DNA from 3 places in the Streptomyces sp. NBC_00212 genome. Region 1 is predicted to be linked to each of the others. Evidence: predicted binding sites of a transcription regulator. Region 1 holds the regulator's gene; each other region holds the start of a gene.
The links. The regulator HrcA, encoded in region 1, represses chaperone genes, less so after heat shock. The targets are predictions, from matches to a motif close to TTNGCACTCNGNNNNNCNGAGTGCNAA.

Region 2: a site for HrcA is predicted at 4,288-4,314, ahead of groL (chaperonin GroEL). Genes of this name have one in related genera too.
Region 3: a site for HrcA is predicted at 5,018-5,044, ahead of groES (co-chaperone GroES). Genes of this name have one in related genera too.

The regions. Positions count from the first base shown of each region.
Region 1 covers NZ_CP108115.1:5,887,417-5,894,900, forward strand. Annotated here, with positions in the region: gene OHA17_RS26850 (DUF3097 domain-containing protein) at 16-834, opposite strand; gene OHA17_RS26855 (MBL fold metallo-hydrolase) at 918-1,640, opposite strand; gene hrcA (heat-inducible transcriptional repressor HrcA) at 1,796-2,815, shown strand; gene dnaJ (molecular chaperone DnaJ) at 2,816-3,955, shown strand; gene OHA17_RS26870 (nitronate monooxygenase) at 4,231-5,322, shown strand; gene OHA17_RS26875 (16S rRNA (uracil(1498)-N(3))-methyltransferase) at 5,319-6,062, shown strand; gene OHA17_RS26880 (hypothetical protein) at 6,167-6,670, shown strand; gene OHA17_RS26885 (histidine triad nucleotide-binding protein) at 6,814-7,173, shown strand; gene OHA17_RS26890 (ribonuclease Z) at 7,235-7,484, shown strand, end outside.
Region 2 covers NZ_CP108115.1:3,975,149-3,982,632, reverse strand. Annotated here, with positions in the region: gene OHA17_RS18175 (trehalose-6-phosphate synthase) at 1-89, opposite strand, end outside; gene OHA17_RS18170 (glucosyl-3-phosphoglycerate synthase) at 164-1,129, opposite strand; SAM riboswitch class I at 1,266-1,421, shown strand; gene thrC (threonine synthase) at 1,439-2,737, shown strand; gene OHA17_RS18160 (MoaD/ThiS family protein) at 2,812-3,087, shown strand; gene OHA17_RS18155 (cold-shock protein) at 3,534-3,737, shown strand; gene groL (chaperonin GroEL) at 4,444-6,069, shown strand; gene OHA17_RS18145 (hypothetical protein) at 6,296-6,874, shown strand; gene OHA17_RS18140 (translation initiation factor IF-2) at 6,874-7,484, shown strand, end outside.
Region 3 covers NZ_CP108115.1:3,532,811-3,540,294, forward strand. Annotated here, with positions in the region: gene OHA17_RS15955 (carbohydrate ABC transporter permease) at 16-840, shown strand; gene OHA17_RS15960 (hydroxyacid dehydrogenase) at 899-1,927, shown strand; gene OHA17_RS15965 (ester cyclase) at 2,005-2,700, shown strand; gene groL (chaperonin GroEL) at 2,799-4,427, opposite strand; gene groES (co-chaperone GroES) at 4,564-4,872, opposite strand; gene OHA17_RS15980 (response regulator transcription factor) at 5,106-5,795, shown strand; gene OHA17_RS15985 (sensor histidine kinase) at 5,815-7,140, shown strand; gene OHA17_RS15990 (LCP family protein) at 7,251-7,484, shown strand, end outside.

The DNA.
Region 1 (7,484 bases):
CGGGGTGGGGAAAGCCTACGGGGCCGTCACGAAGTCGATCAGGTGCTCCACCGACCCCAGCAGCGACGGATCCAGGTCCTTGTACGACCGCACCCCCGACAGGATCCGCTGCCAAGCCGCCCCCGTGTTCTCGAGCCACCCCAGCGCCCGGCAGACCCCCGTCTTCCAGTCCTGCCCCCGCGGCACGACCGGCCACCCCGCAATCCCCACGGACGACGGCTTCACCGCCTCCCACACGTCGATGTACGGGTGCCCGACGACCAGTACGTCCGGATGCGTCACGGACGCCGCGATGCGGGACTCCTTCGAGCCCGGGACCAGGTGGTCGACCAGAACCCCCAGCCGCGCGTCCGGCCCGGGGGCGAACTCGGCGACGATCGCCGGAAGGTCGTCGATGCCCTCCAGGTACTCGACGACCACGCCCTCGATCCGGAGGTCGTCCCCCCACACCCGCTCCACGAGCTCCGCGTCGTGGCGCCCCTCGACATAGATCCGCCCCGCCCGCGCGACCCGGGCCCGCGCCCCCGGCACGGCCAGCGATCCCGAGGCCGTACGGGCGGCCCCCGCGGGGGCCGAAGCGGAGGGGCGTACGAGCGTGACGACCTTGCCCTCCAGGAGGAAGCCGCGGGGTGCGAGCGGGAAGACGCGGTGCTTGCCGAAGCGGTCCTCCAGGGTGACCGTCGGCCCCTCGGCCGTCTTCTCGCAGCGGATCACGGCTCCGCAGAATCCCGTGGAGACCTCCTCGACGACGAGGTCGACCTCGGCAGGCACCTCAGGAACGGGCGCCTGCTTCTTCTTCCAGGGCGGGGTGAGGTCAGGGCTGTAATTGCGCATGGGCTCATTATTCGGGTCGGCCGAGGGGGAAGGGGGTTGGCCCCCGAGGATGCGGCGCGGCCGGGGCCGGACCAGGACTCGGCCTACAACACCCCGAACCGCACCGCGAGTTGATCCCGCTGGGCCCGTACGAAGGCCGCGTCCACCACCGCCCCGTGCCCCGGCACGTACACCGCGTCCTCGCCGCCCAGCGAAAGGAGGCGGTCCAGGGCGGCCGGCCAGCGCGAGGTCACCGCGTCGGAGCCCGCCTGGGGCTCGCCCGACTCCTCGACCAGGTCGCCGCAGAAGACGATCTCGGGCGAGTCGCCGGTCGCGGGGACCAGGACCGCGAGGTCGTGGCCGCTGTGACCGGGCCCGACATTCGCAAGCAGTACCTGGCGGCCGCCCAGGTCCAGCGTCCACTCGCCGCACACCGCGTGGTGCGGCACGACAAGCAGGTCGGCCGCCTCGGCCGCGTCCTGGGCGGACACCCCCTGGCGGGCCGCGTCGTCGCGCAGCTCGTCGCGTCCCAGCGCCCGCTCGATGCCGACGGCCCCGTACACCTCGGCGCCGGAGAAGGCGGCCGTGCCCAGGACGTGGTCGAAGTGGGGGTGGCTGAGCGCGATATGGGTCACACGGCGGCCGAAGAGGGCCTCGGCCTGCGTCCGGAGTTCGGCGCCCTCGCGGAGCGTCGCGCCGGTGTCGTACAAGAGGAGCGAGCTCTCTCCGGCGACCAGCGCGGCCGTGGCGTCCCAGACCGGCAGGCGCCTGCGCCCGACCCCGTCGCCGAGGCGCTCCCAGCCGAACTCTTCCCAACTGACGTCCATGACGCGACGCTATCCGCAATCGAGGAGCGACGCCGCACGGTAGCGTGGTCGGCCGCCCTTGCTAGGGGCGTACCGGTCGGCCGTACACTGGCCGGGGGATTGCTGGCACTCGAACACAGTGAGTGCCAAACGGACGGCAACTGGAGGTGTGCGCGATGCTCAGTGAACGCAGGCTGGAGGTGCTGCGCGCCATCGTCCAGGACTATGTCGGCACCGAGGAGCCGGTCGGGTCCAAGGCCCTGACCGAGCGGCACGCCCTTGGCGTGTCCCCGGCGACCGTGCGCAACGACATGGCGGTTCTGGAGGAGGAGGGCTTCATCGCCCAGCCCCACACCAGCGCCGGCCGGATCCCGACCGACAAGGGCTACCGGCTCTTCGTCGACCGGCTCGCGGGCGTCAAGCCCCTGTCGTCGCCGGAGCGCCGGGCGATCCAGAACTTCCTGGACAGTGCGGTGGACCTGGACGACGTCGTGGCCCGTACGGTGCGGCTGCTCGCGCAGCTGACCCGGCAGGTGGCGGTCGTCCAGTACCCGTCGCTGACCCGGTCCACGGTGCGGCATGTGGAGCTTCTCTCACTCGCGGCGGCCCGGCTGATGCTGGTGCTGATCACGGACACCGGGCGGGTCGAGCAGCGCATGGTCGACTGCCCGGCGCCGTTCGGCGAGGCTTCGCTCGCGGACCTGCGGGCCCGGCTCAACGCACGGGTGGTGGGACGCCGCTTCGCGGACGTGCCGCAGCTGGTGCAGGACCTGCCGGAGTCCTTTGAACCGGAGGACCGAGGAACCGTTTCGACGGTCCTCGCCACCCTCCTCGAAACCCTGGTCGAAGAGACCGAGGAGCGGCTGATGATCGGCGGCACCGCCAATCTCACCCGCTTCGGACACGACTTCCCGCTGACCATCAGGCCGGTGCTGGAGGCGCTTGAGGAGCAGGTCGTGCTCCTCAAGCTGCTCGGCGAGGCCAAGGAATCGGGCATGACCGTACGCATCGGGCACGAGAACAACGCCCACGAAGGACTGAACTCCACGTCCGTCGTATCGGTCGGCTACGGTTCCGGCGGCGAGGCGGTCGCCAAACTCGGCGTGGTCGGACCGACCCGCATGGATTACCCCGGAACGATGGGAGCGGTACGCGCAGTGGCACGTTACGTCGGACAGATCCTGGCGGAGTCGTAAGTGGCCACGGACTACTACGCCGTACTCGGCGTGCGCCGCGACGCATCACAGGACGAGATCAAGAAGGCGTTCCGGCGCCTCGCACGCGAACTCCACCCGGATGTGAATCCGGACCCGAAGACGCAGGAGCGCTTCAAGGAGATCAACGCCGCGTACGAGGTCCTGTCGGACCCGCAGAAGAAGCAGGTCTACGACCTCGGTGGCGACCCGCTGTCGTCGTCGGGGGGCGGCGGCGGTGCCGGTGGCTTCGGCGCGGGCGGCTTCGGCAACTTCTCGGACATCATGGACGCCTTCTTCGGCACGGCATCCCAGCGCGGCCCGCGCTCGCGGACCCGCCGAGGCCAGGACGCCATGATCCGCCTGGAGATCGACCTCAACGAGGCGGCCTTCGGCACCACCAAGGAGATCCAGGTCGACACCGCCGTGGTGTGTACGACCTGTTCGGGCGAGGGGGCCGCCCCCGGCACCTCCGCGCAGACCTGTGACATGTGCCGCGGCCGCGGCGAGGTGTCCCAGGTCACCCGGTCCTTCCTGGGCCAGGTCATGACGTCGCGGCCCTGCCCCCAGTGCCAGGGCTTCGGCACCGTGGTCCCGACCCCGTGTCCGGAGTGCGCGGGCGACGGCCGCATCCGCTCGCGGCGCACCCTCACCGTGAAGATCCCGGCCGGTGTCGACAACGGCACCCGGATCCAGCTCGCGGGCGAGGGCGAGGTCGGCCCCGGCGGCGGCCCCGCCGGCGACCTGTACGTGGAGATCCACGAGCTGGCGCACGACGTGTTCCAGCGCCGCGGCGACGACCTGCACTGCACGGTCACCATCCCCATGACGGCGGCGTCGCTCGGCACGAAGGTGCCGCTCCAGACGCTCGACGGCATGGATGAGGTGGACATCCGCCCGGGCACCCAGTCCGGCCAGTCCATCCCGCTGCACGGGCGCGGCATCACGCACCTGCGCGGCGGCGGCCGAGGTGACCTCATCGTGCACGTCGAGGTCATGACCCCGAGCAAGCTGGACCCCGCGCAGGAGGACCTCCTGCGCCAGCTGGCCAAGCTCCGCGGCGAGGAACGCCCCACGGGCCAGTTCCAGCCGGGGCAGCAGGGCCTGTTCTCCCGCCTGAAGGACGCGTTCAACGGGCGTTGAGCCGTGAGGGGGGGGCTCCGGGGGTGACCCCCGGAGCCCCTTTTTCTTTTGGAGCTGCGCCCCAAACCCCCGAGGCCTTCGGTCCGCGGGTTGAAAAGTGGACCTCAGCCAAAATTCCAGCCCCTTGGGGGTCCCCCCTGGACGAAGTCCTTGGGGGGAGTTTGAGGAGCGGGGGTTCGGGGGGGGGCGGAGCCCCTGAGCAGGGGGCCAGCCTCACCCACCCTGGGAGGAACAGGCGATTCGGTGCGAGAGCAACAGCGTGGCACGATGCGGGCATGGCTTTGACCGATCTCTGCCGGTATCCGATCGTGCAGGCGCCCATGGCGGGCGGCGCCTCCGGTCCGGCGCTGGCCGCGGCCGTCTCGGAGGCCGGGGGGCTCGGGTTCCTGGCCGCCGGGTACAAGACCGCCGACGGCATGTACCAGGAGATCAAGCAGATGCGGGGGCTGACGAACCAGCCCTTCGGAGTCAACCTGTTCATGCCCCAGGACCCGCACACCGACCCCGCCGCCATCGAGGTCTACCGCCACCAGCTGGCCGGCGAGGTCACCTGGTACGAGACCCCGCTGGGCGAGGCCGACGGCGGGGGCGACGACAACTACGAGGCCAAGCTGGCGATCCTGCGCGAGGATCCGGTGCCGGTGGTCTCGTTCACCTTCGGCTGCCCCGAGCGCCCGGTGTTCGACGCGTTCGCGAAGGTCGGTACGTACACGATCGTCACCGTGACCACCCCCCAGGAGGCGCAGGCCGCGCAGTGGGCGGGGGCGGACGCGGTGTGTGTGCAGGGCGTCGAGGCGGGCGGCCATCAGGGCACGTACCGGGACGATCCGCAGGTCGGCGGGGCCGGCATCGGGCTGCTCACGCTGATCGGGCTCGTCCGGGAGACGGTCCAGCTGCCGATCGTCGCGGCGGGCGGCCTGATGCGGGGCGCGCAGATCGCGGCGGTCCTCGCGGCGGGCGCGGACGCGGCGCAGCTCGGCACGGCGTTCCTGGCGTGCCCGGAGTCGGGCGCGAACGTGCTGCACAAGCAGGCGCTGACCAACCCCCTTTTCGTGCGTACGGAGTTGACGCGGGCGTTCTCCGGGCGGCCCGCGCGGGGCCTGGTGAACCGTTTCATGCGGGAGCACGGGCCGTACGCCCCCGCCGCGTATCCGCAGGTGCACCAGCTCACGGCGGGCCTGCGCAAGGCCGCGGCCGAGGCCGGAGACCCTCAGGGCATGGCGCTGTGGGCGGGCCAGGGCCACCGCCTCGCCAGGGAGCTCCCGGCGGGCAGGCTCGTCGAAGTCCTGGCCGCCGAACTCGACGACGCGGCAGCGGAGTTGACCCAGACACTGCAGAACCTGAAGAACATGAGGAGTGCGTCATGACCGCCCCGGTCTTCGTTGTCGACAAGGTGCCGGGCGGCGGCGAGTTCGTCCTGGACGGCGCGGAGGGCCGGCACGCCGTCTCCGTCAAACGGCTGCACGCGGACGAGGAAGTGACCCTCACCGACGGCGCCGGGAACTGGGCGGACGCGGTGGTCGTCGCGGCCGAGGGCAAGGACCGCCTGGTCGTACGGGTCACGGCCCGCGCCACCGAGGAGGAGCCCGCGGTACGGATCACCGTGGTGCAGGCGCTGCCCAAGGGCGACCGGGGCGAGGTCGCCGTGGAGACGATGACCGAGACCGGCGTCGACGCGATCGTCCCCTGGCAGGCCGGGCGCTGCATCACCCAGTGGAAGGGCGAGCGCGGCCTCAAGTCCCTTGCGAAATGGCGCAGTACGGCCCGGGAGGCGGGCAAGCAGTCCCGCCGGGTGCGCTTCCCGGACGTACGGGAAGCGATGACGACGAAGCAGGTCGCGGCGCTCCTCGCGCGGGCGGACCTGGCGGTGGTCCTGCACGAGGACAGGGCTTCCGGCTCGGCCGCCCTGTCCGCGGCGGACCTGCCCGCCCGGGGCGAGATCGTCCTGGTGGTCGGCCCGGAGGGCGGCGTCTCCCCGGAAGAACTGGCCACGTTCGCCGAGGCGGGCGCGAAGCCGTACCGCCTGGGGAGCAGCGTGCTGCGCACGTCGACGGCGGGGACGGTGGGGGCGGCGGTACTGATGGCGAGGACCGGGCGCTGGTCCTGACCCTCCAGCGCGGCAGCCGGGCCGCGACCGGGCCACCCCGAGACGCGACGGGATGGCCGCAAGGGGTCTACCGCACCCGGTGCCGCGGTGGCACCCTGGCGCTCATGGGGGCCAAGAGGTCGCACCGCCCAGCACGACACACCGCCCGCCGCAGGGCGTACCGAACCCTGCCGGCCGTGGCCACGGCCGCGCTGGCGATCGGCGGGGCCGCCGCCTGCGACCCGGTCGGCGGGCTCAACTCCGCCGCGGTCGCGGTCACCACGGACCAGACGGCGACCGCCGCGCTGCAGCACCAGCACGTCGCGATCAAGTGGCTGACCTGCACCGCCAACCTGAAGGGCGGCCCCAGTGCGACCCCTTCGGCCGCCAGCACCACCCAGCAGGTCGCCGACGTGGACTGCCAGGGCGAGACCAAGGACGGCAAGCCGATCACGGTCAAGGGAACGGTCACGCAGGAGGTCGAGGGCCGCTGCGTGAAGGGCGACCTGACGGCCAAGGTCGCCGGCAAGACCGTGTTCCACGCCAGTGTGCTCGGCAACTGCAACGCCCCCGCCCCGACTACGGGCCCCGCCACCCCCGCCCCCGGCGGCACCCCACGGTCACGGTGACCGTCACCGTCACGGAGTCCTTCCGCGGCAAGTAGCGCGCAGCGCACGAGCCGAGCCGCCCCGCCCCCACCATGAGCCGGAACGCCAGAACGCGTTGAGTAGCATGCGGTTACCTGATCAACGCGACCAAGGAGGACCGGACCGTGGCCGGAGAGCCGCAGGCCGACTGCCTGTTCTGCAAAATCGTCTCGGGCGATGTCCCGGCGACCGTCGTGCGGGAGACCGAGACGACCGTGGCCTTCCGCGACATCAACCCCCAGGCGCCCACTCACATCCTGGTCATCCCCAAGGTCCACCACCCCGACGCCGCGGCCCTCGCCGCCGCCGAACCGGCGATCCTCGCGGACGTGGTGCGCGAGGCCGGGGAGGTCGCCCGCGAGGAGAAGGTCGACGGCACCGGCTACCGGATCGTCTTCAACACCGGCAGCGGCGCCGGCCAGACCGTCTTCCACGCGCACGCACACGTCCTGGGCGGCCGCGGCCTCCAGTGGCCGCCCGGATAAGAGCCTGTTCGGACACCTGCTCCAACCACCCCGCACAGCCCGCACAGCAAGGCAACTCACCGTGTCCGTACGTGAATTGGTGGTGCTCGGCACCGCCAGCCAGGTCCCCACCCGGCACCGCAACCACAACGGCTATCTGCTGCGCTGGGACGGCGAGGGCATCCTCTTCGACCCCGGCGAGGGCACCCAGCGGCAGATGCTGCGGGCCGGGGTCGCCGCCCACGACATCAACCGGATCTGCGTCACGCACTTCCACGGTGACCACTCGCTGGGCCTGGCCGGGGTGATCCAGCGGATCAACCTCGACCGGG
Region 2 (7,484 bases), 1.9 Mb from region 1:
GACCCGTCCTCCTTCAGGGCATACGAGACGGGGCCGCGATTCGACGCGACGAGTACCTGGGCCCTGGGGGCGGCGTGCGCGGTGACCATGTTGCGGAACCTAGCCCACCCCGCAACCCCTCAAACACCCGTACGCCCGCCCCCGGGAGCGGGATCCGGCCGTCCTACGCCGCCCGGTGCACCGCGTACTCCTCGATGTCCCGCATGGGCGGCCGCTCCTCGGTGTCGACGGCGTACGTGTGCGGTACGAAGCCGTGCTCACCGCGCTCGAACTGGGTCAGCTCGGGCCGTACGAGATGGCCCCGGGACAGCCTCAGCTGCGCGGTGCGGTAGATCGCGGCGGCCATCCGGCCGAGCGCCGGCCCGTCCTGGTGGCGGTGCCTGCGTACGCCCACGTCGACCTGGGCCAGCGCGTCGAGGCCCACCGTGTGCAGCGCGTCGACGAGCAGCGCGAGCTCCACTCCGTACCCGACGGGGAACGGCAGCCGCTCCAGGAGTGAGCGCCGGGCCGCGTACTCGCCGCCCAACGGCTGGACAATTCCGGCCAGTTGGGGCCAGTGGAGGTTGAGCAGCGGCCGCGCCACGAGCTCGGTGACCCGGCCCCCCTGGCTCGCCGTCTCCCCGAAGGGGCTGTCCGCTCCGAAGGGGCGGTCGTACATCGCCTTGACGAAGTCCACGTCCGGGTCGGTCAGGAGCGGCCCGACGATCCCGGAGACGAACCCCGCGTCGAAGTCCTTCAGGTCCGCGTCGATGAAGCACACGACGTCGCCGCTGGTCACGAGCAGCGAGCGCCACAGCACCTCGCCCTTGCCGGGCAGCGCGGGTATGCGGGGCAGGATCGCGTCCCGGTGGACGACCCGGGCGCCGGCCTTCGCCGCGACCTCGGCCGTACGGTCGGTGGAGCCGGAGTCGATCACCACGAGCTCGTCGACCAGGGGGACGGAATCGGTCATCAGCTCGCGCCGGATCGCGGCCACGATGTCACCGACGGTGGCCTCCTCGTCGAGGGCGGGCAGCACGACACTGACGGTCGTACCGGTGCGCTGTTTCGCGGCCAGGATCCGCTCGATCGGCCGCTCCGCCGCGGACCAGGAACGCCTGCTCAGCCAGCGTTCCACCTCTTCCAGCACGGTTCCTGGCCTCCTCGTGTGATCCATCTCGCGGTTCGGACGACTATCTCAACCGTCCCGGGCTTCGGTTACAGTCTTGAACAACGCGGATGACCGTCGCATGTCGGGGGTCGTCGTCACGCTGACAATCGAATACCGCTCATCCAGAGGGGCAGAGGGAAACGGCCCGTTGAAGCCCCGGCAACCCTCCAGTCGGTTCTCGTCGATCTCTACGATCCAAGACACGAGGCCACCGGCTAGGGAAGGTGCCAAATCCGTCTCATGGCGACGTTCGCCGTGAGGAAGATGAGGAGAAAGGGCCTCCCCTCCATGTCTGCACAGACTGTCGAAAACCGTACCTCTGCCGACAATGCCGTTGATCTCGGTCCGGCGTCCGGGCTTTCCTGCCGCGAGTGCGGCCAGCGTTTCGAACTTGGCCCGATCTTCGCCTGCGAACTGTGTTTCGGACCGCTCGAAGTGGCTTATGACCTGCCGCTCGGCGACCCCGAGGCGCTGCGCAAGCGGATCGAGGCGGGCCCCGAGAACATCTGGCGTTACGCGCCGCTGCTGCCCGTCCCCGCCGACGTCGCCGACAAGCCGAACCTGAACCCGGGCTTCACCAAGCTCGTCAAGGCCGAGAACCTGGCGCGCGAGCTGGGCGTCGAGCCCGGCAAGCTGTTCGTCAAGGACGACTCGGGCAACCCGACGCACTCCTTCAAGGACCGCGTCGTCGCCCAGGCCCTGGAGGCCGCCCGCGCCTTCGGCTTCACCACCCTCTCCTGCTCCTCCACCGGAAACCTCGCGGGCGCGGTCGGCGCCGCCGCCGCGCGGGCCGGCTTCCGCTCCTGCGTGTTCATCCCGCACGACCTGGAGCAGGGCAAGGTCGTCATGGCCGCGGTGTACGGCGGCGAGCTCGTCGGCATCGAGGGCAACTACGACGACGTGAACCGCTTCTGCTCCGAGCTCATCGGCGACCCGCTCGGCGAGGGCTGGGGCTTCGTCAACGTCAACCTGCGGCCGTACTACGGCGAGGGTTCCAAGACGCTGGCGTACGAGATCTGCGAGCAGCTCGGCTGGCAGCTGCCGGACCAGCTGGTCATCCCGATCGCCTCGGGCTCCCAGCTCACCAAGATCGACAAGGGCCTCCAGGAGCTGATCAAGCTCGGCCTCGTCGAGGACAAGCCGTACAAGATCTTCGGCGCGCAGGCCGAGGGCTGCTCCCCGGTGTCGACCGCCTTCAAGGCCGGGCACGACGTCGTACGCCCCCAGAAGCCGGACACCATCGCCAAGTCCCTCGCGATCGGCAACCCGGCGGACGGCCCGTACGTCCTGGACATCGCGCGCCGTACCGGCGGCGCGGTGGAGGACGTGAACGACGAGCAGATCGTCGACGCGATCAAGCTGCTCGCCCGGACCGAGGGCATCTTCGCGGAGACCGCGGGCGGTGTGACGGTCGGCGTCACCAAGAAGCTCATCGAGGCCGGTCTCATCGACCCGTCGCTCACCACGGTCGTGCTCAACACCGGTGACGGGCTCAAGACCCTGGACGCGGTGGCCGCCACGTCCCAGGCGACCGCGACCATCCGCCCGAGCCTGGACGCCTTCCGCGAGGCCGGCCTCGCCCACTGAGGCGCTGAGGCGCTGAGCCACGAGGCGGGCCTCGGCCCACTGAGCCACTGCTGAACGACTAGGAGCACCGAACCATGAGCGTGAACGTCCGCATCCCCACGATTCTCCGCACCTACACCGGTGGCCAGGCCGAGGTCGCCGCCGAGGGAGCCACCCTCGCCGAGGTCATCGCCGACCTGGAGAAGAACCACACCGGCATCGCCGCGCGCGTCCTGGACGACCAGGGCAAGCTGCGCCGCTTCGTCAACGTGTACGTCAACGACGACGACGTGCGCTTCGAGCAGGGCCTCCAGACGGCCACGCCCGAGGGCGCCGGCGTCTCGATCATCCCGGCGGTCGCGGGCGGCTGATCCGCCGTCTTCAACCGCCGTCTTCAACCGCGCGTTTAACTTCATCCGTACCCAGAGTTGAACCCAGAGTTGCCCTCTCCGCACGAGAAGCGGAGGGGGCAATTCAACATGGTTGAGCGGGGTACAGTTGGGGAAGCCCCTTCGCTTCGAATGCCAAGTGCATATGAGAACGCGACAACATGAGGTCAAAGTGTGTGTGTCCTTTGTGCCTTAAGTGCGCTTTGCCCGGCCCGACTTGCCCCGGAATGTTGAATTCACGGCATTCCGCTCTCCGAGTGTGCCCGGAATTCTCGTCCGATTGACCTGTTGCAGAGGGCAGTTGGGCAGATACATTCAGCCGCGGTCGACGCGTTCCGGCGCACACCCTCTCCTGTCGGAGGGTGGAGGTCTGACCCGGGTCCGCGAAGTGTGGTCCCGTGCAAGGGCCAGTAATAGGGGAGTTAGGCATGGCTCAGGGCACCGTCAAGTGGTTCAACGCGGAGAAGGGGTACGGCTTCATCGCGGTCGACGGTGGTGCGGATGTTTTCGTCCACTACAGTGCGATCCAGATGGACGGTTACCGCACCCTTGAAGAAGGTCAGCGAGTCGAGTTCGAGATCTCGCAGGGCCAGAAGGGTCCGCAGGCGGACATGGTCAAGCTCGCCGTCTGATCTCGGCGCGATCGGCCACCGACGCACTCACGCGTGAAGGGGGCTGCCCAAAAGGGTGGCCCCCTTCACGCGTTCCTGCATCCCCCCGTGGCCGCTGCCCGGTGGTTCCCTGCTGGGGCTCCGCCCCAGACCCCGTTCGCGCCTTAAGGGCGCTCGTCCTCAAACGCCGGACGGGCTGGGGATGCCGGTGCCGGCCAGCATCGAGCTTTTAGGGGCGCGGGGCTGTGACACGTGCGGCTCCGCCGCGTGGGCGCGACCAAGGGGATGCCGGGTGCCCTACAGGGGCGCGGGGAACTGCGCGACCAGCCACGCACGACCCGCAGGTCGAAGGGGGTTAAGGGGCGCGAGGCTGCGACATTGTGCGGCTCCGCCGCGTGGGCGCGACCAGCCACGTACGACCCGCGGACGAAACGGACGGCCCTCCGCAGGAGCCGGGGTGTGGGGGCGGAGCCCCCGCCGGCGCCGGGGGACGGGACAGCACCGGTAAGTGGAGGGGTCCGGTTCAAGAGACTCGCTTGCACTCGCAGGTGCCGAGTGCTAATCATTGGGCTTAGCACTCTCCCAGTGAGAGTGACAGAACTTGGATCGGGTCAGTGAGGCCCGCAGACCGCGTGGGGCAAGGAACCACAAGGGCTGCAGGCCGTCCGTCGCGGGCGCCGGCGCGATCCACGAAGAACGCCACCCCTGTCCGGGAGGACCACTTCACATGGCCAAGATCATCGCGTTCGACGAGGAGGCACGGCGCGGTCTCGAGCGCGGGATGAACCAGCTCGCCGACGCCGTCAAGGTCACCCTCGGCCCCAAGGGCCGCAACGTCGTCCTCGAGAAGAAGTGGGGCGCCCCCACGATCACCAACGATGGTGTTTCCATCGCCAAGGAGATCGAGCTCGAGGACCCGTACGAGAAGATCGGCGCCGAGCTGGTCAAGGAAGTCGCCAAGAAGACGGACGACGTCGCCGGTGACGGTACGACCACCGCGACCGTCCTGGCCCAGGCCCTGGTGCGCGAGGGTCTGCGCAACGTGGCCGCCGGCGCCAACCCGATGGCCCTGAAGCGCGGCATCGAGAAGGCCGTCGAGGCCGTCTCCGCCGCCCTCCTTGAGCAGGCCAAGGATGTCGAGACCAAGGAGCAGATCGCTTCTACGGCCTCCATCTCCGCCGCCGACACCCAGATCGGCGAGCTCATCGCCGAGGCCATGGACAAGGTCGGCAAGGAAGGCGTCATCACCGTCGAGGAGTCGCAGACCTTCGGTCTTGAGCTTGAGCTCACCGAGGGCATGCGCTTCGACAAGGGCTACATCTCGGCGTACTTCGCCACCGACATGGAGCGTATGGAGGCGTCGCTCGACGACCCGTACATCCTGATCGTCAACTCGAAGATCAGCTCGGTCAAGGACCTGCTGCCGCTCCTTGAGAAGGTCATGCAGTCCGGCAAGCCGCTGCTGATCATCGCCGAGGACGTCGAGGGCGAGGCCCTGTCGACCCTGGTCGTCAACAAGATCCGTGGCACCTTCAAGTCCGTCGCCGTCAAGGCCCCGGGCTTCGGTGACCGCCGCAAGGCCATGCTCGGTGACATCGCCATCCTCACGGGCGGCACGGTCATCTCCGAGGAGGTCGGCCTCAAGCTGGAGAACGCCGGTCTCGACCTGCTCGGCCGCGCCCGCAAGGTCGTCATCACCAAGGACGAGACGACGATCGTCGACGGCTCCGGTGACAGCGACCAGGTCCAGGGCCGCGTCAACCAGATCCGCGCCGAGATCGAGAACTCGGACAGCGACTACGACCGCGAGAAGCTGCAGGAGCGCCTGGCGAAGCTCGCCGGCGGTGTTGCGGTCATCAAGGCCGGTGCCGCGACCGAGGTCGAGCTCAAGGAGCGCAAGCACCGCATCGAGGACGCCGTTCGCAACGCGAAGGCGGCCGTCGAGGAGGGCATCGTCGCCGGTGGTGGCGTGGCCCTGCTCCAGGCCTCCGCGGTGTTCGAGAAGCTTGAGCTCGAAGGTGACGAGGCGACCGGCGCCAATGCCGTGAAGCTCGCCCTTGAGGCCCCGCTGAAGCAGATCGCCGTCAACGGTGGTCTCGAAGGCGGCGTCGTCGTGGAGAAGGTGCGCAACCTGGCCGTCGGCCACGGTCTGAACGCCGCCACGGGCGAGTACGTCGACATGATCGCCGAAGGCATCATCGACCCGGCGAAGGTGACGCGCTCTGCCCTGCAGAACGCCGCCTCCATCGCCGCGCTGTTCCTGACCACCGAGGCCGTCATCGCCGACAAGCCGGAGAAGGCCGCTGCCGGCGGCGCTCCGGGCGGCATGCCGGGCGGTGACATGGACTTCTGAGCCCCGGCTCGGTAGCTCCTGGCAGTACGCCGAGGGCGGCATCCCCATCACGGGGGTGCCGCCCTCGGGCGTTTCCCGAACCAGACCGCGAGCGAGCGGTTATGTCGATCCGTACCCCACATTGGCCTGTTTCCGCCGCTCTTTGCGAGGGGACGCCTGGGAACCGCAACTACCGATAGTTAGAGTTGCGTTGCAGGTGAGAACAGTGCTGTACGGGGAGGGTGTTTTGCCACCAAACGGGGGTGGGGCGGCGGCGGAGTCGTCGTCTTGGCCGTTCAACGCGCTCGGCGTGGCGCAGGCGGCCGCGGGGGACGTGGTCACCGAGCTGACGTCGTTCACGAAGTTCCAGCAGCGCGTGGATGAACTGATCCGGAACCTCAAGGGCTCTCCGGCCGGACCGGGCGAGGTGGGCCAAGAGCGGCTCGCCCGCGACCAGTTCGGGGGCGGGGGCGGCGCGTTCGCCGAAGCCTCGGGTCTGTTCACCTCGTACGAGACGGTGATCGCCGAGTTGGAGAGCCTGTCCAAGTTGCTGTCGGACTCCATCGAGGGCATGGGCATCGCGGTGCTGGCTTCACACAAGGGCTACCAGAACATCGACGCGGAGATCCGCCAGCGCATGGCGGCGATCGCCGTGGAGACCAAGAAGCACTACGGCGGCGACTACGACCCCGGACATGCCAAGCCGGAGACGCATCCGGAAAGCGGTGCGAACCAGCCGAACCAGCCGAACCAGCCGAACCAGCCGAGCCAGCCGGACAAGCCGAGCCAGTCGCCCTCGGGCGGCGACGCCGGAGGGACGATCTGATGGGCGGCAAGGGGAACGCCGGTGGCAGCACGCCGTTCGAGGGCATGAGCCACGAAGCCATGCTGGCCTGGCTGGACCAGGCGAACAGCGGCACCGTGCAGGGGGCCGCCGACCGGCTGGCGGCGGCGGCCAAGGAGATCCGGAAGATCGCGGACGACCTGAAGGTCCGCCCGCAGTGGGTGGAGTGGAAGGGCGCGGGCGCGGACGCGTTCCGCACCTGGAGCGCGGACCTGGCCAACGCCACGCTGAGACTGGGCGACTTCAGCGAGGGCTCGTCGACATGGCTGGGCCACGCCTCCGACGCGATCGCCTCGGCCCAGGTCGCCATCCCCCGCGACCAGGCGGGCGCACAAGGAAACCTGGACGCGGCCCAGAAGGCGCACAACGACCCGGACGCGGCGGCAATAAGCAAGAAGTCGGCGGGCGAGCTGGCGGCACTGGCGGCGGACAAGGAGAAGGTGCGTCAGGAGGCCGTCGCACAGATGCGGAAGCTGGGGCAGGCGTACCAGCAGTCTGCGACGCAGATGAATGGCTTGGAGCGGCCTAAGTTTCCGCCGCCGCCGCAGGCGATCGCGCCGGAAGCGTATGACTCGCACAACGGCAGCGTGTA
Region 3 (7,484 bases), 2.4 Mb from region 1:
TCACCGGGCCGCTGGCTGTCCAGGGCCGCGGTCAACGGCGCGCTGCTGCTCTCCGTGCTCTACACGCTGTTCCCCCTGGTGTGGCTGGTCACGGCCGCCACCAAGGACACCGGCGGCCTGCTGTCCGGCGAGGCCTTCTCCTTCAAGGGCTTCGACCTCGGCCACAACCTGTCGCAGCTCGCCTCGTACAACGACGGTGTGTACTTCCGCTGGTACCTCAACTCCCTTCTGTACGCGGGCGGCGGCGCCGCCGTGTGCGCGCTGGTCAGCGTCGCCGCCGGGTACGCCTTCGACAAGTACGCCTTCCGCGGCAAGGAGAAGCTGTTCGGTGTCGTGCTGCTCGGCGTGCTCGTGCCCACCACGGCGCTCGCCCTTCCCATGTACCTCCTCGCGAGCAAGGTCGGCCTGGTCAACACGTACTGGTCGGTGCTCATCCCCGTTCTGGTCAACCCGTTCGGGGTGTATCTGTCGCGGGTGTTCAGCGCGAGCTACATCCCCGACGAGGCCCTGGAGGCCGCCCGTATCGACGGGGCGGGCGAGCTGCGCACCTTCTGGTCGATCGGTCTGCGCATGGTGATGCCGGGCTTCGTGACCGTGTTCCTCTTCCAGTTCACCGCGATCTGGAACAGCTTCTTCCTCCCCCTGGTCATGCTCAGCGACCAGAAGCTCTTCCCGCTGAGCCTCGGTCTGTACGCCTGGAACAGCAACACCCACGCCGAACCGAGCTACTACCCTCTCGTCGTCACCGGCTCCCTCCTCGCCGTCATCCCCCTGATCGTCGCCTTCGTCTCCCTGCAGCGGCACTGGAAGGCCGGGCTCGCCGCCGGCAGCGTCAAATGACCGGCCCGGACACCCAGTTACCCCTGGCCAGCGCCTCGTGAGGAGCCCGAGTCCCACCATGCACCACACCACTGACAATCGGCCCGCTCTGCTGCTCGCGATGGGGCCCGGCATCGCGGACCGCCTCCTCGCGGAGCGCCACCGCACCCGGCTCGCCGCCCTCGCCCGCACCGACCCGCACCTGGTCGCCCACGACCTCGCGACGCCCACCGGACCGGTCGCCGCCGCCCTCGCCGAGGCCCAGGTCCTGCTCACCTGCTGGGGCGCGCCGCCGCTCACCGCGGACGTCCTGGCCGCGGCACCCAACCTGCGCGCGGTGGTCCACGCGGCGGGCTCCGTCAAGCACCACATCACCGACGCCTGCTGGGAGCGCGGCATCGCGGTGACGTCGGCCGCCGCGGCCAACGCCCTGCCGGTCGCCGAGTACACGCTGGCCGCGATCCTCTTCGCGGGCAAGGAAGTACTGCGCTCGGCCCGGCACTACGCCGAGCTGCGCACCGCCCCCGCGTGGCTGAGCGAGACCGGCCGCACCGGCAACTACCGCCGTACGGTCGGCCTGATCGGCGCCTCCCGGATCGGCCGCCGCGTCATCGGACTGCTCCGCCCCTTCGACTTCGAGGTCCTTCTGTACGACCCGTACGTGAGCGGAACCGAAGCGGCATCGCTGGGCGTTGAACAGGTACCTCTGGACGAGCTGTGCTCCCGCAGCAGCGTCGTCTCCGTCCACGCGCCCCAGCTCCCCGAGACCCACCACATGATCGACGCCCGTCGGCTGGCCCTGATGCCGACGGGTGCCACCCTGGTCAACACCGCGCGCGGCTCCCTGGTCGACGAGCCCGCCCTGCTCGCCGAGCTCCTCTCGGGCCGCCTGCACGCGGTCCTGGACGTGACGGACCCCGAACTCCCGCCCCGCGACTCCCCGTTGTACGACCTCCCCAACGTCCTGCTGACCCCGCACATCGCGGGCTCCCTTGGCAATGAGCTGCACCGCATGGCGGATCGGTCGCTGGACGAGGTGGAGCGGTTCGCGGCCGGGGTGCCGTTCGCGGATCCCGTACTCCCGGCGGCGCTGCACCATTCGGCGTGAGCCACCATCCCTCCGCACAAATGGCTCAAATATCACTAAAATGGACGTATTACGCCCAGAGCCAGCCGGGAGGAACCATGACATTCGCGCAGGTAATCGACTTCAAGACCGGGCGGTACAGCGACCTGGACCAGCTCATGGACCGATGGGTCGAACAGACCAAAGGCAAGCGGACCGCCTCCCACAGCCTCATCGGCAAGGACCGCGCCGACGGCTCCCACTTCGTCGAGATCATCGAATTTCCCTCGTACGAAGAGGCAATGGCGAACTCGAACCTTCCGGAGACCAACCGGATCTTCGAGGAAATGGTCGCGCTCTGCGACGGCATGCCCACCTTCACGGACCTGGATGTGGTGCGCAACGACCAGTTGAACGCGTCAACCGCCCGCCGCTTCTTCCACGAGATCGCCACGGGCGGCAACCTCGACGCGATCGACGAGGTGTTCGCGGCCGACTATGCCGACCACGACATCATGAAGGAGCAGGACACGGTCGTCGGCTCCGACGGGATCCGCAGCGACGTCACCGGCTGGCGGTCGGCCTTCGACTTCGCCTTCGAGCTCGACCGGCAGATCTGCGAGGGCGACGACGTGGTGACGCTGTGGACCTTGAACGGCACCCACACGGGCGACTTCATGGGCATACCGGCCACCGGCAAGCAGGTCGGCATGACCGGCACCACGATCTTCCGGTTCAAGAACGACAAGATCCAGGAAGGCTGGTGGCACTACGACGCCATGAAGCTCATGAAGCAGCTGGGCGCCGCGGGCTGAGCCACGCGACACCGAGGGAGAACGGGGAAGGCCCCCGCCCCGCCGGGAGGGCGGGAGCGGGGGCCTTCGCACGTTCTGCGGCCCGACGTCGTACGACGTCAGTGGGAGTGGCCGTGACCGTGACCGTGACCGGCCTCGGACTCCTCCTCGGCCGGCTTCTCGACGACCAGGGTCTCGGTCGTGAGCAGCAGGGAGGCGATGGAGGCGGCGTTCTCCAGGGCGGAGCGGGTGACCTTGACCGGGTCGATGACGCCGGCCTTGACCAGGTCGCCGTACTCGCCGGTGGCGGCGTTGAAGCCGAAGCCCTTGTCGAGCTCGCTCACCTTGGAGGTGATGACGTAGCCCTCAAGGCCCGCGTTCTCGGCGATCCAGCGCAGCGGCTCGACGACGGCGCGGCGGACGACCGCGACACCGGTGGCCTCGTCGCCGGTCTTGCCGAGGTTGCCCTCAAGGATCTTCGCGGCGTGCACCAGGGCGGAGCCACCACCGGAGACGATGCCCTCCTCGACCGCGGCGCGGGTCGCGGAGATGGCGTCCTCCAGACGGTGCTTGCGCTCCTTGAGCTCCACCTCGGTGGCGGCGCCGACCTTGATCACGCACACGCCGCCGGCCAGCTTCGCGAGGCGCTCCTGGAGCTTCTCGCGGTCCCAGTCGGAGTCCGTGGCCTCGATCTCGGCCTTGATCTGGTTGACGCGGCCCTCGACGTCGGCGCTGTTGCCGCCGCCGTCGACGATCGTGGTGTCGTCCTTGGTGATGGTCACGCGGCGGGCGCTGCCGAGCACCTCAAGGCCGGCCTGGTCGAGCTTGAGGCCGACCTCTTCGGCGATGACGGTCGCACCGGTGAGGGTGGCGATGTCCTGCAGCATGGCCTTGCGGCGGTCGCCGAAGCCCGGGGCCTTGACGGCCACGGCGTTGAACGTGCCGCGGATCTTGTTGACGACCAGGGTGGAGAGCGCCTCGCCCTCGACGTCCTCGGCGATGATCAGGAGCGGCTTGGAGGCGCCGGCCTGGATGACCTTCTCCAGGAGCGGCAGCAGGTCCTGGATCGAGGAGATCTTGCCCTGGTTGATCAGGATGTACGGGTCGTCGAGGACGGCCTCCATACGCTCCTGGTCGGTGACCATGTAGTGCGAGAGGTAGCCCTTGTCGAAGGCCATGCCCTCGGTGAACTCAAGCTCCACACCGAAGGTGTTGGACTCCTCGACGGTGATGACACCGTCCTTGCCGACCTTGTCCATGGCCTCGGCGATGAGCTCGCCGATCTGCTTGTCCTGGGCGGACAGCGCGGCGACGGCGGCGATGTCGGTCTTGTCCTCGATCGGACGGGCGGTCGCGAGGAGCTCGTCGGAGACGGCCTTGACCGCGGCGTCGATGCCCTTCTTCAGGGCGGCCGGGGAGGCGCCGGCGGCGACGTTGCGCAGACCCTCGCGGACCAGCGCCTGGGCCAGCACGGTCGCGGTGGTGGTGCCGTCACCCGCGATGTCGTTGGTCTTGGTCGCCACCTCCTTGACGAGCTGGGCGCCCAGGTTCTCGTACGGGTCGTCGAGCTCGACCTCGCGCGCGATGGTGACACCGTCGTTGGTGATGGTGGGGGCGCCGAACTTCTTGTCGATGACGACGTTGCGGCCCTTGGGGCCGATCGTCACCTTCACGGTGTCGGCAAGCTTGTTGACGCCGCGCTCAAGGGCGCGACGGGCGTCCTCGTCGAACTTCAGGATCTTCGCCATGGGAGCGGTTCAGCCCTCTCGAAAACTCGGGTTAATGACACTGCGCCCCTCGCCGCCCGGCAATCAGCGGGGTGACCAGGGGCGCAGCTCTCAAAGCATTCGCTTCGAACTCGAAGTACTCGCGTACTTCGGTGAATTACTTCTCGATGATCGCGAGCACGTCGCGGGCCGAGAGGACGAGGTACTCCTCGCCGTTGTACTTCACCTCGGTGCCGCCGTACTTGCTGTACAGCACGATGTCGCCGGTGCTGACGTCGAGCGGGAGGCGCTCGCCGTTCTCGAAGCGGCCCGGACCCACGGCCAGGACGACGCCCTCCTGGGGCTTCTCCTTGGCGGTGTCCGGAATGACCAGGCCGGAGGCCGTGGTCTGCTCGGCGTCGAGCGGCTGGACCACAATGCGGTCCTCAAGCGGCTTGATGGCAACCTTGGAGCTGGCGGTCGTCACGATCCGGTCTCCCCCTTCGGAGATCTCACGGGGTTAACTGTCTGGGGTGGCGACCAGGTGGATCCGTCGTCGCGGGTGCCGGACCTGCCCGTCGCTACTTGGCACTCTCCGGTGGGGAGTGCCAGAAGCGAGACTAGGACGGTGATTAGCACTCGGTCAAGCGGAGTGCCAATCTGCCACCGTCGCGGCGGACGCTTCCCGGGCCCCCGGCCACCTGTGTGACCCTGGACGGCATGCGCATTCTGGTCGTCGAGGACGAAACCGGGCTCGCCGACTCGCTGCGTCGGGGCATCTCCGCCGAGGGGCACTGGGTCGACCTCGCGCACGACGGCCACCGCGGGCTCGACCTCGCGCTCACCGGCGGGTACGACGCGGTCGTGCTCGACCTGATGCTGCCCGGGCTCAGCGGCTACGAGATCTGCCGGCGGATGCGGCGGCTCGGCGACCTCACCCCCGTCCTGATGCTGACCGCCAAGGACGGCGAGTACGACGAGGCCGACGGGCTCGACTCGGGGGCCGACGACTATCTGACCAAGCCGTTCTCGTTCGTGGTGCTGCTCGCCCGCCTCCGGGCGCTCGGCCGGCGGGCGGGAGCCGCGCGCCAGGACACCCTCCAGGCCGGCGACCTCACCCTCGACACGGCCGCCCGGCGCTGTCGGCGCGGCGAGCGGGAGATCGAGCTCACCGCCCGCGAGCTGGCGGTCCTCGCCTGCCTGATGGCCGAGCCGGGCCAGGCCGTCGCCAAGCAGCACATCCTCGACGAGGTCTGGGACAGCACCGCGGGACCGGACGGCGGGATCGATCCGAACATCGTCGAGGTCTATGTCTCTTCGCTCAGGAAGAAGATCGATTCTCCGTTCGGCCGTCGATCGATCCTGACCGTGCACGGGGTCGGTTACCGGATGGCGCCCGATGGGGGCTGAGCCGCCGAAGCTCATGAAATTGCTCCTGCCCCGGACCGTGCGCGGGAAGGTCGCCGCGGCCGCCGCCCTCGCGATGGCGCTGCTGCTCGCCGCGGGCGGGATCTGGCTCTACGTCGTGCTGCGCTCCAACCTCCTCGACAACACCACCGGCCGCACCGAGCTGGCCGCCCGCAAGGTCGCCGCCCAGGTCGACACCGGGACCGTACGCGCGCAGCTGCCGCCGCCGGACGACGGCGTCGACCTCGTCCTCGTGCTCGACGAGCGGGGCCGGGTGACCGCCGCGAGCCAGGAGACCGGCGCCGCCGGGGAGTTGGCCGAGCTGCGCCCGCCGGACGGCCAGGACTCGGCCTCGCGGCTCCTGAACGACGCGGGCCGTCACGAGGTCGCCGTCGTCGTACGCGCCCAGATTCCCGGCGGCCCCGCGAGCTATGTGTACGGGATGACCGTGCTCAGCGACGTCGACGACGCGACCGGCGCCATCGGGTGGGCCCTGCTCGCCAGTGCCCCGCCGCTGATCGCGCTCGCCGCCGCCATCGCCTGGGCCGGCACCGGGCTCGCGCTGCGCCCGGTGACCTCGATCCGCACCGAGCTCGCCGAGGTCAGCTCCAGCGAACTGGACCGGCGGGTCCCCGACCCCGGCGGCGCCGACGAGATCGCGCTGCTCGCCCGGACCGTGAACGCCACCCTCGACCGGCTCGAACAGGCCCACGTCCGCCAGCGCGAGTTCGTCGCCGACGCCTCGCACGAGCTGCGCAACCCGATCGCCGCGGTCCGCTCCCGGCTCGAAGTCGCCCTCGCCGCACCGGACTTGGCCTCGGTGCGGGCCGCGCTCGACGACACCGAGCGGCTCCAGCGGATCGCCGCCGACCTGCTGCTCCTGGCCCGTCTCGACGCCCACCCGCAGCCCCTGGCCGAGCCGGTCGACCTGACGCTGCTCGCGGCCGAGGACACCGCGCGCAGGCGGGCCGCCCGGGTCCCGGTCGAGCTGCTCGCGGACGCTCCCGTGCCGGTGCGCGGCGACCCGGCGCAGCTGGAGCGGATGCTGGCCAACCTGGTCGACAACGCGGTGCGGCACGCCCGTACCGAAGTGCGGGTGCGGGCCGCCCGGGAGGGTGCGGACGCGATCCTCGAAGTCGCGGACGACGGGCCCGGCATCCCGGCCGCCGACCGGTCGCGGATCTTCGAGCGCTTCGTACGCCTGGACGCCGCCCGCGCCCGGGAGAGCGGCGGCACCGGGCTCGGGCTCGCGATCGCCCGCGAGATCGCGCGGGCACACGGCGGGGAGCTGTCGGCGGGGGCGGGCCCGGGCGCGACGTTCACGGTGCGGCTGCCGGGGCGCCCCTGAAGCAACGGGTTCCCGACAAGAGCAACGGGTCCCTGAAAGCGACGGGTTCCTGAAGGCGTCTTCAGGACTCTCAGGTTTCCTTCAGCGCCGGCGGCCCAGGATCGGTCGGCGTGAGCCACCGTCGAATGAGCCGCAGCCCGATCAACCGCCGCCGCAGGAAGCGTTCCGGCCCGATGCGCCTGGTGCGCGCGCTCGCCCTTGCCGCCGTCGTCCTGGTGCTGTGCGCGCTGGCCGGCGGCTGGTACCTGTACCGCGATCTGGCCGGGAGCATCGGCACCTCGCACGCGCTCGGCGACAACGCGCCGAAGTCCGTGGGCGGGGACACCAACATCCTGCTGATGGGC